Chroococcidiopsis sp. TS-821: one gene and its partner. The protein of the gene in region 1 interacts with the protein of each later gene in a pairwise test. Links are inferred from orthologs where the notes say so. Each region holds a gene or a part of one and is shown in the gene's direction. Other genes may lie near its edges.

Region 1 (8,053 bases):
TCTTCTACAGGGTATCCAACAATAGGGATGACTTGATACTGTCGCTCTTCTTCGAGTTTTTTCAGTTCGGTGTAGTCAACCCAATGGATACAATCAACTGGACACGTGTCAATTGCTTCCTGAATTAACTCTTCTGAGTCTCCGTCTTGACGGACGACGCGCGAACGACCGTAATCTGGTTCAATATAGAAGGTGTTGCGGGCAACATGGGCGCAGTGCTTGCAACCAATGCAGGTGATTTCGTCAACATAAACACCTTTTTGTCGCAGTTCACCTCCTAACTCAGGTTCTAAGCCTGAACGTTCAGGTGCATCGCGAAAAATTCCACCTAGTTCGGGTTCGAGGTGCGATCGCACTGCTCCAGATTGTGCTTGCTCCGGCGGCATAAAATCAGACATTACGCACTCCAGCGCTGTACTAGTAGTCGAATTGAACCGTCTTCGTTTTGTTGCTGTTCTGCTACCTGAAAACCTAAGCGCGAGGTTTCGTTCAATACTGTGTGATAGGCATAACGCTGCGTAACTTTTTTCAAGAAACCTTCGACTGAGAGGTCTTGCTGCCAATATTGCAAGTCAGCAACAAGTTCGTATTCTTTGCCATTCCAACTAAAACCGACATCGTAACCATTCTCCTGCTCAATGGTGATTTCGGCATTACGAGTTTGACCGCGATAGCCTCGAACTGCTCTAGGACCAGATTTCCAATTAATGCCTAAATCAGTGAGCGCAGCTTGTAACGATGAAAGATTACGGATTTGTGTTTTGATTTGGCTAAAGTGTGACATTGTAGTAGCTGTGAATTGAATCAAACTGGACTAGTTAATAAAAGTTACCACTCGCTAAAGCTAGCTTGGGTTGTTGCAACTGTAGATTGGTGTTGTACTGCATTATAAAATTCTGAGCTTGGCTGGTGACTGACGACTTGCCCCAGTTCTGCTTCGATTGCCGCTGTTACTTCGGTACAGGTTGCTCCGACAATACCGGAAACTTTTTCCTGTACGCGACCATCGGGATAAATCACAAACTCTAGCGTTTCCATACTTCTAGCTAATCACCATAGCTTTATTTATAATTTTGCAGCGACACTGTATCGGCTGCTCGTTGCTATTTGTAAGCATTTATGCTTACCAGTCTCTCTCCTCACTATCTCTATTGCTAAATAATGTTTCATCTATCGAATTATAGAGAATAAAAAATTAACAAAATTTAGCAATATGATGAAGCCTTACATCAATTATTGTCAGTTTCGCTTAACTAACCGCAGCAGTCAAGTAAGAATTAAGTAGCGAGTAGCTCGTGCGTAGAAGCTAAAAAGCATGAATTGAGTCGTATTTTCTAATTTTTCCTGATTATTAACGGCTTTTCTAGTGAGAAAACTTGAATTTTTTTATGAGCAGCATTGAAGAAATTTATCATTCTCCGATTTGGCAACCATTCACCCAAATGAAAACTGCACCGCCGCCTTTGAAAGTCGTCAAGGGACATGGAGTGATGCTCGAACTTGAAGATGGACGCCAAATTATGGATTGTATTTCCAGTTGGTGGGTAACGATTCACGGACACGGACATCCTGTACTAGCTGAAGCGCTCTACAAACAAGCTCAAGCCTTAGAACACGTCATTTTTACAGGTTTTACGCACGAACCCGCCGAGCAGCTAGCGAGGAAATTACTTCAGCATCTACCAAAACGGCTGACGCGAGTATTTTTTTCTGATAATGGCTCAACCGCGATGGAAGTCGCGCTGAAAATGGCTTATCAATATTGGTTTAATCAAGGAGAAAGCGATCGCACGACGTTTATTAGCTTTGAAGGTGGATATCACGGCGATACGATAGGAGCAATGTCGATCGCAGGTAATTCACCCTGGGAACAGCCTTTTCGACGGTTAATGTTCTCGACGGAGCTTGTGCCTTTCCCTGCTACGTTTGACGATGATACCGATGTCGAAGTGCGTGAAGCACAGACTCTAGAGATCCTGACGCGTCTTCTTAAGCAAAATCCCACGCGGTACGCAGGTATTTTTATCGAACCACTGGTACAAGGTGCGGGGGGAATGCGCATATGTCGTCCACAGTTTTTACAAGCTTTAGAAAACCTAGCGCAGTCGTTTGGCGTACTGGTCATTTATGATGAGGTGATGACAGGCTTCGGGCGTACTGGCGAATTATTTGCTTGCTTAAAAGCCGAAACCGCACCGGATATTATTTGTTTATCAAAAGGTTTATCCGGCGGCTGCTTACCTTTGGCTGTAACCGTTGCAACAGAAGATATTTATCGCGCGTTTTACAGCGATGATATCAGTAAAACGTTCTTTCACGGTCATTCATACACAGGAAATCCGTTAGCTTGTGCTACAGGCGTTGCGTCTTTAGAGTTGCTAGAACAAAACCTTAGTTTTCGCCATCTGGAACAGCAGCATCGTTGCTATCTAGAAAAATACTTACAAAATCATCCCAAAATCAATAAAGTCCGCACTTGTGGAACGATCGCCGCGATGGACATTGTTACGGATAGTGAGAGCGGGTATTTTAATGCGATCGCGCCAATCCTCAAAAAAAGGTTCCTAGCAGAAGGATTTCTCTTACGCCCTCTAGGTAACACGCTTTACTTAATGCCACCTTACTGCATTACCTCAGAGCAACTTGAATCAATTTATCAAGCAATCCGTCGCGTACTTGATACTATCATATAGCAATGGTCAATCAGAATTATTGCCTCTGTTTTCACCATAATCTCTGACCTCCGACCTCTTCTTATGCTGAAATCTGCTGCACTTAATTGGAACGAACTTGCCGATCGCGCTTTGGCTGGAGAACTACTAACGCGTGAAGCCGCACGGGCGGTACTCAATGCGCCTGATAGTTCATTGCTCGATCAACTCGCTGCTGCCTATCGCGTGCGCTATCATTACTGGGAAAACCGCGTCCGGTTGCATTTTCTCCTGAACGCTCAAAGTGGGCTTTGTCCAGAAGATTGTCATTATTGTTCGCAATCGAAGATTTCTACTGCTGAAATTGAGAAGTACCCTCTCCTTGCTAAAGAAAAAATTCTAGACGCTGCTGCGCAGGCAAAGAAATTGCAAGCGGGAACTTTCTGCATGGTCATTTCAGGGCGTTCTCCTAGCGAACGAGTGTTTGCACAGGTTTTGGAGGCTGTACAAGCGGTGAAAGCCAACTATGACCTAAAAATTTGTGCGTGTCTTGGGTTGTTGACACAAGAGCAAACGCGGCGTTTGGCAGAAGTCGGGGTAGATCGCGTCAATCATAATTTGAATACGTCTGACGATTACTACTCGCAAATTTGTACGACGCATACGTTTGGCGATCGCGTCGCGACAGTAGAGAATGTCAAAGCTGCAGGTATCACAACCTGTTCGGGTGGAATCATTGGAATGGGAGAGTCGGATGATGATGTCATCGATTTAGCATTTTCCTTACGGGAATTAAACGTTACAAGTGTTCCGTTAAATTTTTTGATTCCGATTCCAGGAACGCCGTTTGAAAAGATTCAAGAATTGAATCCGCGTCGTTGTCTGCGGGTATTGTGTTTATTTCGCTTTGTGCTTCCCTCACAAGAAATCAGAATAGCTGGCGGTAGAGAAGTTCATTTGCGATCGCTGCAACCTTTAGGACTTTATCCAGCCAATTCAATCTTTATTGGTGATTATTTAACGACTCCAGGACAAGCAAGTCATAGCGATCTAGAAATGATTCGCGATGCTGGGTTTGTCATTGAAGCCCCTGACGGTTCTCCGCTGGAAGCTGAATCATTTAAATTTATCGCTTCTGCTTGATTCTGTCTATTCAGGTGGCATTGATGACAATAAATCATTTGTTACTTCATCTGTTTGTCTAGAAGGAGTTTCAATAATAAAGGGTAAACTTGCTCCTTGTAGCCCTAGCTTAATGCGGTCTGGAGTTTCATTGAAAATAACAAATAAAGGATAAAGCTTATTAGCTCCTTCGTTCAAAATATGTTGGTAAGAAGAAGGTAAAATCCATTCATAGTCTTTATCAAGTAAAACTTGCGTTTGTCGCCAGCGCTTGAGCAAGTCAGAAAAATCTTCGTATGGACGATACACAAATATCATAATTTCGACCCCAGTTTTAATTTTCCACTCAGGATCGCACATTAAAATGGCAACATCACAAGGAAGTTGTGTTGCCGTTGCTGTTATTTCAGTATGGTCATATGCACTTTGGCGCAGCCGTACTACCGGTAAAGGAATTGCAATAATACTTTCATGAGCGCGTCGCAAGCTAGGAAGCATTTCTAAGTAAGATCGATACTGCTTGAGTAGCGCGATCGCACCAGTAACATTTGCATACTCAGCTAAGCAACTTTCGTATTGAACTTGTTTGATAGTCATGATTAGCGCGAAAAATTTGAAAAGCTGACTTTTTGCATTTCCTGTAGATTTAACCCAAACTATCAAACACTTTAAACATAGGTAGATACATAGAAAGCAAAATTAAGCCAACCATACCACCTAAAACAACAATCATTATAGGTTCTAAAATACTTGTCAAGGCTTTGACTGCTTGCTCAACTTCATCTTCGTAGAAATCTGCAACTTTCATCAGCATTTGATCGAGTTCTCCGGTTTCCTCGCCAATACTAATCATCTGAATTGCCATCGGTGGAAATACGCGCTCTTTTTGCAAAGCAATACTGATCATTCCCCCTTGTTGAATATCTTGTCGCGATGCATCTACTGCATTGGCAATAACTTGATTTCCGGCGGTATCTCGGACAATCTCCAAAGCAGTTAAAATGGGAACTCCCGAACGAGTTAAAGCCCCGAAAGTACGACTAAAACGTGCAACTGCTGACTTTTGAATTAAATCGCCAAATAGCGGCATTTTTAAAGAAAAACGGTCGATAGTTTCTCTACCAATTCGGGTTCTGTAGTAGTTACGGTAGGCAAACCCAAGCACAACAATTACAATCGGAATCATCCACCAGAAACCTTGAATAAAAGCACTAACACCTAACATAAATTGTGTCAATGCTGGAAGTTCTGTTCCCAAGTCTTTAAATATATTCGCAAAAATTGGAATCAGGAAAACTGTCATTCCAATGAAGATAGCAATTGCTAATAAACCCACAACAACTGGATAAGCTAATGCTGATTTAATTTGGTTTTGTAGCCGTGCTATATCCTCAAGGAGTTTAGATAAGCGATTTAAAACTTCATCGAGGACGCCACCAACTTCGCCAGCTTGAACCATACTGACATACAAATTATCAAAGCAATCAGGGTGCTTGCGCATTGCTTCAGAAAGGTTCACCCCTTGTTGCACGTCAGAACTAATTTCTAATAAAGCTTTTTTGAGTTTAGGATTAGAACACTGCTCTGCTAGTACACTCAAGCTTCTTACAATTGCTACTCCAGCATTGACTAATGCAGAAAATTGCCTTGAAAATACTGCTTTATCTTTAACTGAGACTTTTGATAAAAATAATGTAATTTTCTGAAAGTCAATTTTACTCAGGTCTAACTCTGAAGCTTGTTTAATTTCTTGAATAAACAAACCTTGATTTCTTAAACTTGAACGTGCCTCACTTGGAGAGTTGGCAGTAATTTTCTCTTTTCTAAGTTGTCCTTTCGAGTCTCTAACACTAGCAACGTAGGTAGGCATAGCTTATTATATAGTGACTAATACAATTTAATTCCTATTTAAGAATCTTTGCAGCTAATTTTAACCAAAATAATTTTATTTAAAAACTTATCTGTCAGATTTTTGCATAGCTAAAATTATCCATATTTTATATTTTAGATAAATAGCTAATAGCTCAAATTAGAATATCAATTAGCAAGAGTTTTTCAAAGTCATTATCAATGAACTATTAGCAGTTAATGATTGATCGAAAAACTTAATTTACAAGTACGGGTTTACTCGAACCTGGTCTAGCCGGCGTTGCCTGCGCTGCTGGTATATTACCACCAATTAGGCGCTGTAACTCGTCAGGTTTTGATGTTTTAGACATTGCTGCCTCTAAAGAAATAGTTCCTGCTTTATATAAATCTGCGAGAACTTTTTCTAGCGTTTGCATTCCTAATTTTCCCCCTGTTTGAATCGCTGAGTAGATTTGAGATGTTTTACCTTCGCGAATCAAGTTAGCGATCGCTGGAGTCACAATCATAATTTCCTGCGCCATAACTCTACCAAATTCACCTGGTTTTGGGTTTTTACGCGGTACTAGCGTTTGACTAAATACGGCTACGAGCGAGTTAGATAACTGAACGCGGATTTGCTGTTGTTGTTCAGGCGAAAAGACATCAACCATCCGGTCAACTGTCTGTGCAGCAGAACTTGTATGCAATGTACCAAATACTAAATGACCTGTTTCTGCCGCAGAAATTGCCAGCGAAATTGTTTCTAAGTCGCGCATTTCACCGACAAGAATTACATCAGGATCTTCACGTAAGGCAGCTCTTAAAGCATTAGCAAAACTTTTAGTGTCTTCACCGATTTGACGCTGGTGAATTAGGCTTTTAATTGGTTCGTAAACAAATTCAATCGGGTCTTCGATCGTTAATATATGTTCCGAGCGCGTCATGTTAATGTTATTGATCATTGACGCCAATGTTGTTGACTTACCAGAACCTGTGGGACCCGTAACTAAAACTAATCCGCGTGGTTTTTCAGAAACTTCTCGCACAATATCTGGTAGCTTCAAAGCTTCCATGCTGGGAATTTGAGAAGACAGCGCGCGCAAACAAGCCGCATATGTTCCGCGATCTTTGTAGACATTGACACGAAAGCGGGCTAACCCTCGCACTCCATAAGAGCAATCAAGTTCCCAATTTTGCTCGAGATGTTTGCGCTGCGTATTATTGAGCATCGTAAAAATCAACCGCTGGCATTGTTCTGCTGTTAGTGGTTCGTACTCTGTAGGAGTCAGCTTGCCACTAATGCGAATATAAGGCGGTAAACCAGCAGAAATATGTAAATCGGAGCCGCCACAAGCAATAACCTGCTCCATGAGGTCTTCAATCATGTAATCCATAAAATCATCTCCTGGTGTTTAAGTAGGTGACTATAGCAAAAGTCAGAGGTTGGGGTCAGGGGTTAGCGTTAAAATAAGGTTTCCACGACAATAGTTCTGGGTTGTTCGTACTATTCCTGAAAACGTGGTGTCATACAGTAGGGACATTCTAGCCACTCTGGTTGTAACTCGGCGCTACAAGTGCGACATTCTAAAGAACTTTTACGTTTGGCTTTGAGTTCTGCTTCTAAACCAGAATCCGTAAAAGTCACGCGCTCAACTTCTTCGAGTGTGGTGAAACCTCGACGCACAAGGTCAAGGCTATATGACAGTAAGGTCTTCATCCCATCTTCAACTGCGACTTCTTTAATGCGTTCAGTAGGTGCGCCTTCGGTAATTAAAGTTTGCAGCCGCTGGTTAATCCGCATGACTTCATATACCCCACAACGTCCCTTGTAACCAACACCGTTACATTCAGGACAAAGTTCACCTTGATTCTTAGCAGTCGCAATTTCTTCAGGCTGTAGAGTTTTTGCTTTGTAAAAGGTCACGCCAGCGTCTTGCGAGCTGGTTAAGCCAAAGCGCGCTAATTCCTGAGGAGATGGTTTATAGGGAATGCGACAAGCGGAACAAACACGCCTTACTAAACGCTGGGCTACAACACCAAGTAAGGCTCCTGAAACCATAAACGGCTCAACTCCCATTTCATCCAAACGAGCGATCGCACCTGCAGCATCATTTGTGTGGAGTGTTGTCAATACTAGGTGTCCTGTTAATGCAGCCTCAATCGCGGTTTTAGCAGTTTCGCGATCGCGTGTCTCGCCCACAAGAATCACATCCGGATCTTGCCGCAGAAATGACCGCAAAATCGAGGCAAAATCCATCCCTTTGTCGCGAATCACCTGTACCTGAGTAATCCCTGGCAATGAATACTCAATAGGATCTTCCGCAGTACTAATGTTGACTCCTGGCTCGTTACGTTCTGCCAAGATCGAATACAAAGTCGTTGATTTTCCCGAACCTGTTGGTCCTGTGACTAACAGTAATCCGAAAGGACGA
Region 2 (5,349 bases), on another replicon or contig:
CTGCAATTATAGCGATCGCGACATAGAGAAATTTGTGTCTAAATGCATAATTTAGTAGCACTGTTGCCTATCGCCTTACAACCAACCGCGTAAACGATAGATAAGTAAACCAACATATTCTTTCAAAGCCCGAGTAGACTGATGCAATCGCTCGGCTTCTGGTAGTAAATTTAACAGTTTAGCTTCAGTTGAATTACCAGCATATTGCATATCGCCACTTGACAAAAAATCGGTAGGCGCTGGAATAGCTGCAATTTTAAGTTTGTTAAAGATAGCAAGCGATCGCGGCATATGCATTGCAGAAGTAACAAGTAATACTCGATTAAACTGACGCGCTTGCAGAATTTTTTTGACATTAACTGCATTTTCGTAGGTATTGAGCGAGTCTGGTTCTTGAATAATTGCCGATTCTGGTACGCCCAACTGCTGCATCACAATTGCCATATCAGCAGATTCCGATGAACCAGCAGCACCACTCCAATCGATCCGCCCACCGCTAAGAATCACAAAAGGCGCTTTTTTTTGATGATACAACTGCGCCGCATAAAACATGCGATCGCTTTCTTCAGATAAGTCGACAGAAGGGCGCGGCGGAAATGCAGGCTTAGTAGCACCGCCCAAAACGACGATGGCGTCAGCATTAGGTAATTCCTGCGGAATATTTTGAAATTCGAGCGATCGCACTAAAGAGCGCGAAACCCAGCCGTTACTCGCCAATAACAAAACGACAAGGGCTATAGTTAATGCAGTGGAGGCTTGACGCGGTTTTTTCCACAACGTCACTAGCGCAAATACGATTAAAATACACGCCAATCCTAGCGGATAGAAAAATAATGGTAATAACTTTGATAAATACAAAAACATCCTTGTTCACTGATTGCGTCAGGTTCAGTAACAAGAATAAACGCTAAATCTGTAAGTAACTAGGTAAAAACTGGTTGTAAATCCAAAACAAACCCAGGAAGAACACCTTCACCAGATAATGTTGTCGGCGCTGCTAAAATTTCAACTTCTTCTTGCCCAGCGCGATAAATTTCAACTTGTTTAGTACTAGGATTAATTAACTAACCTAACTGTAAACCGTTGTCTAAGTACTCTCGCATTTTCGCTTGAGTGTCAGCCAACTCCTCGGTTTCTGAAAGCAGTTCAATCACAAAATCTGGACACAAGGGTAAAAACTTTTTTCTTTGCGCTTGAGTTAAAGCATTCCAGCGCTCAATTCTTACCCAAGAAACATCAGGAGAACGAGTTGCACCATTTGGTAGGCGAAAACCTGTCGAGGAGTCAAAAGCTTTTCCTAAGCGATTTTGGCGATTCCAATTACCAAGATCAATATAAATTTCAAAGTTTCTATTTCCTGTTTCTCCTCCGGTAGGTGGCATAATAATTAGTTCTCCCCTGGTAGTTAATTCTAGTCGCAACTCGCGGTTAGCAGCGGCGAGTTGTTCAAACTGCTCATCCGTCAGTTTGAGAACGGGGGGAAGTTGTAGAGTAACGCTCATATCACGCCAAATTTTAGGATTAATACCGGAAAAAGTGCGATCGCTTCTTCTTAAGTGTAATTAAATAGCGATCGCACTTCTTAAAATTACTAACTATCGATAAGTCAATTTTGGTTCTGGTTGTCCCTTCACGATTTCTTCTGCTACTTTAAAATCTTGCGCGATTAATCGTGCCGTCATTTTCGCCGACATCATGACGCTGGGAGTTCCCGCCCCTGGTTGCGTTCCTGCACCGACAAGGTAGAGATTCGTGATATCTTCGCTACGATTGTGCGGACGGAAAAACGCTGACTGATATAACCGAGGTTCGGGACCAAAAGCATTACCAACATACGAATTGAGTGTATGCTCGAAGTAATCTGGCGTAATAAAGCTTTTGTAAACTATACGCTCAGTCAGTCCTGGTAAATAGCCGCGTTCGTCGATAAACTTCAAAACTTTATCCGCCAAGGGTTCTCCCAATTGTTGCCAATTTAACTTAGAACCATTATGCGGTACGGGTAATAGCGTATATGCCGCATGATGACCAGGAGGCGCGAGGGAAGGATCGGTTAACGTGGGAACGTGTAAATATTGTGAGAAATCTGCCGCTAAAATTTTTCGTCCAAAGATATCTCTTAAAAGTTCTTCATAGCGTGGACCAAGAATGATCGTATGGTGGCGCAGTTTTTCTGCTTCGCGCCCATCGGCTTTGAATCCAAAATAAATGACAAACAAGGACATCGACTGCTGAGTGAGTTTGATACGGGTGTCACTATTCCATCGTCGATACTTCGAGTCGATTAATTTGCCGTAAGTATTCGCCCAATCGCCGTTAGATACTACTAGATCGGCATTTAATACGCTACCATCTGCTAAAGTGATACCTGTCGCAACTTTTTTGCGCCCTTGGCGCGTGACATTAATTTTGCTAACTTCGGAATTATAAATAATTTTGCCACCGAGTTCTTCAAACTTACGCACAAAGCCCTTAACAAGTGCGCCAGTTCCACCCATCGCAAAATGGATACCCCAGGTTTTCTCGACAAAGTGAATCATCGCGTAGATTGCGGGAACCGATAGAGGATTTCCACCGACTAGTAAAGTTTCAAAACTAAAGACTTGGCGCAGCTTGTCGCTTTTAAAATACTTGCTACTGAAGCTAAAAAGATTGCGCACCGCATCCAAACGAATGAGATCCGGAGCAACTTTGAGCATCGATCCAACCGTGCCAAAGTGAGTGTAACCTAGTTCCAAAAAGCCGCGATCGAAAATTGCTTTCGCATCCTTGTGAAATCGTTCGTAGCCCTCTAAATCGCCAGGTTCGCCCAAGCGCTGAATCTGTTCGCGGGTATGCACTGGATCGCCATCGTAGTCGAAGAAAGAACCATCGTCGAAATAGATGCGATAAAACGGCAAAATCGGTACAATTTTGACATAACGACTCGTGTTTGAGCCACCAGAAACGCCAGTTTTAATGCGTTTGCTTTCATCTAGAATTTCCTCTGGAAAGTCTGGCGTGGCGAGATCGGCGCGATCGCGTTCGAGGGAAAATAATTCTTCGATAAAATGGGGAACTGTGATTACGGTAGGTCCCATATCAAAAGTAAATCCATCCACGTGGCGCACGTACGCCCGTCCACCAGGACTATCGAGTTTTTCTACAATGGTGGTGTCGAATCCCAAGCTTTGCAGGCGAATTCCCATAGCTAACCCACCAATACCGGCTCCGATTACAATAGCCTGCTGGCGACTCATACTCAACTCCTCTCAGGAATTTAACAATCTTTAATCTTTCCTTATTATGCCTTTATCTACAAGCGACGCGGCGATCGCAACACCCGTAGCCCAATGTACAATATGAGTAATCACGTAGAAGTAAAATGAACTTTAAAAGTTGGTAACTGGTCATTGGTCATTGTTAAGTGCTAACAGCTTTCCCATTACCGATTACCCAATACCGAATCCAAATCGCTAAGCTCTCATGTGCCAACTGCTGGGAATGAACTGCAATGTTCCAACAGATATTTGTTTTTCGTTTGAGGGCTTTTCGGCGCGGGGAGGAAGAACCGACGAACATCAAGACGGTTGGGGTATTGCCTTTTTTGAGGGTTTGGGGTGTCGTATCTTTCTAGATGCTAAACCGGCGATCGCTTCTCCTGTTGCAGATTTAGTACGACGCTATCCAATTCACTCAACGCACGTAATTGCGCATATTCGTAAAGCAACTCAAGGGGGAATTGCGTTAGTCAACTGTCATCCTTTTCAGCGCGAACTTTGGGGAAGATATTGGGTATTTGCGCACAATGGCAATCTTTTAGATTTTCACGCGCACACAAACTTTTATCAGCCTGTAGGTCAAACTGATAGCGAACGCGCATTTTGCTTAATTCTTGAAACTTTACGACAAAGCTTTCCTACGGGTAAACCTCGGTTAGAAAAACTATATCCTGTGCTGCAAGAAATTACTGCAACCATAGCAGCTAAAGGGATTTTTAACTATTTACTTTCTGATGGCGAACACTTTTTTACCTACTGCTCGACAAAGCTATGCTACATTGTCCGGCAAGCACCTTTTGCCGCAGCACATTTAATCGATGAAGATATTACTGTCGATTTTCAGAAATTAACAACACCAAGCGATCGCGTTGCTGTCATTGCAACTACTCCTCTCACTGATAACGAAGTCTGGACGCAAATTTCTCCTGGAGAACTCACGGTTTTTCAGGATGGCTTACCTTACCAATTTTAAAAATCTTCTTCCTCAGAACAGAATATATTAGTGGAGTTAAGAATAATTTGCAACTAGCTATAAGAAAAGCGACACTCTCCAGTTAAGATTCAATCTACTTGCAGGAGAATGCCACCAGTCACCTTGTCTTTTTTAAGTGGAGGTATCTTGGTATGAGCGCTTTGTCTAGCTCATTATTGCAATAGATTCTTAATTAGGTCAAGTAGTTTTTGGTTGGATTTGAAAATAAGTACGAAGCAAAAAGGCAAAAAGTTAAAGGCAGAAAGTAAGAGATTTTGTAGCAGTGATTGTGGAGCAACGTAGCTGTTGCTAAGATACAATGTTATTTTCCAGTTATTTCCCATTACCAAATCATTGTCATTAGGCTAGATTGGCTAGGACTAAATTGAAATGGGACTAAATTGAAAAATGATTAGAAGTCTTAACGCACCAATCATCTAAAAGTAATCCCACCTCAGGTGGGACTAAGTTTTAGTTTTAATTTCTCATTTAACCTGTGGACAAAAGAGTTCAAGGAAGTTAGACTGGTGGCAATTTTTAACGTCATAATAAAAAGACTTAAGCTAGATGCACTATTGCGAGTTTTTCTGGCAGTGCACAGGATTCTCTCCTTATCCTTGGCAGAAGCGTTTCTCGACTTGGAGCGGTAAATCAATCGCGGTAGTCGCTGCGCCTACAGGGGCGGGTAAAGAATTTGGGGTTGAGATTCCTTGGCTTTACTGCCATAAGATGAGTATTCCCACAACAGCCCGATTAATTTACGCATTGCCTACGCGATCGCTAGTAGAACAGGTTTATGAAAATACGCTTGAAGTTGTAACTAAATCAGGTTTGCCGATTAAGGTGTATTGCCTCAAAGGTGGCTTAGTTGAACACGGCTTTGAACAAGACTTAACTCAACCTGCGATTCTCATTGGCACGCAAGATCAGCTATTGTCACGTGCTTTAAATCGTGGCTTTGGCGTATCGTGGGGACAACGCCCGCTGCACTGTGCTGCCCTAACGAACGATTGCCGTTGGGTTTTAGATGAAATTCAGCTGACAGGTGTTGCTTACAGCACTTTGGTGCAACTTTATAAACACTGGCAAGAGTTGGGAACTTATGGACAAACTCAA

What was found.
Region 2: the proteins of bioB (region 1) and B1A85_RS08310 interact in binary tests that used the Escherichia coli proteins (3 or more experiments, as listed by UniProt). The link is inferred for Chroococcidiopsis sp. TS-821 from one-to-one orthologs.

Annotation. Positions count from the first base shown.
Region 1 is NZ_MVDI01000001.1:1,224,476-1,232,528, reverse strand. What follows is about bases 1,835-4,775. They hold bioB (biotin synthase BioB), read left to right. Parts: upstream 1,835-2,756; coding sequence 2,757-3,794; downstream 3,795-4,775. Other genes in these bases: B1A85_RS05590 (type II secretion system F family protein), read right to left, coding at 4,420-4,775; B1A85_RS05595 (hypothetical protein), read right to left, coding at 3,801-4,370; bioA (adenosylmethionine--8-amino-7-oxononanoate transaminase), read left to right, coding at 1,835-2,693. Also shown: B1A85_RS05620 (ferredoxin), read right to left, coding at 1-398; B1A85_RS05615 (DUF1257 domain-containing protein), read right to left, coding at 398-784; B1A85_RS05610 (DUF2997 domain-containing protein), read right to left, coding at 829-1,038; more of bioA, read left to right, coding at 1,389-1,834; more of B1A85_RS05590, read right to left, coding at 4,776-5,643; B1A85_RS05585 (type IV pilus twitching motility protein PilT), read right to left, coding at 5,879-7,015; B1A85_RS05580 (GspE/PulE family protein), read right to left, coding at 7,126-8,053. UniProt on the Escherichia coli protein: Catalyzes the conversion of dethiobiotin (DTB) to biotin by the insertion of a sulfur atom into dethiobiotin via a radical-based mechanism.
Region 2 is NZ_MVDI01000002.1:151,091-156,439, forward strand. The notes cover bases 2,557-5,349. They hold B1A85_RS08310 (class II glutamine amidotransferase), read left to right. Parts: upstream 2,557-3,465; coding sequence 3,466-4,233; downstream 4,234-5,349. Other genes in these bases: crtI (phytoene desaturase family protein), read right to left, coding at 2,557-3,239; cas3 (CRISPR-associated helicase Cas3'), read left to right, coding at 4,801-5,349. In the rest of the region: B1A85_RS08295 (YdcF family protein), read right to left, coding at 76-864; more of crtI, read right to left, coding at 1,596-2,556.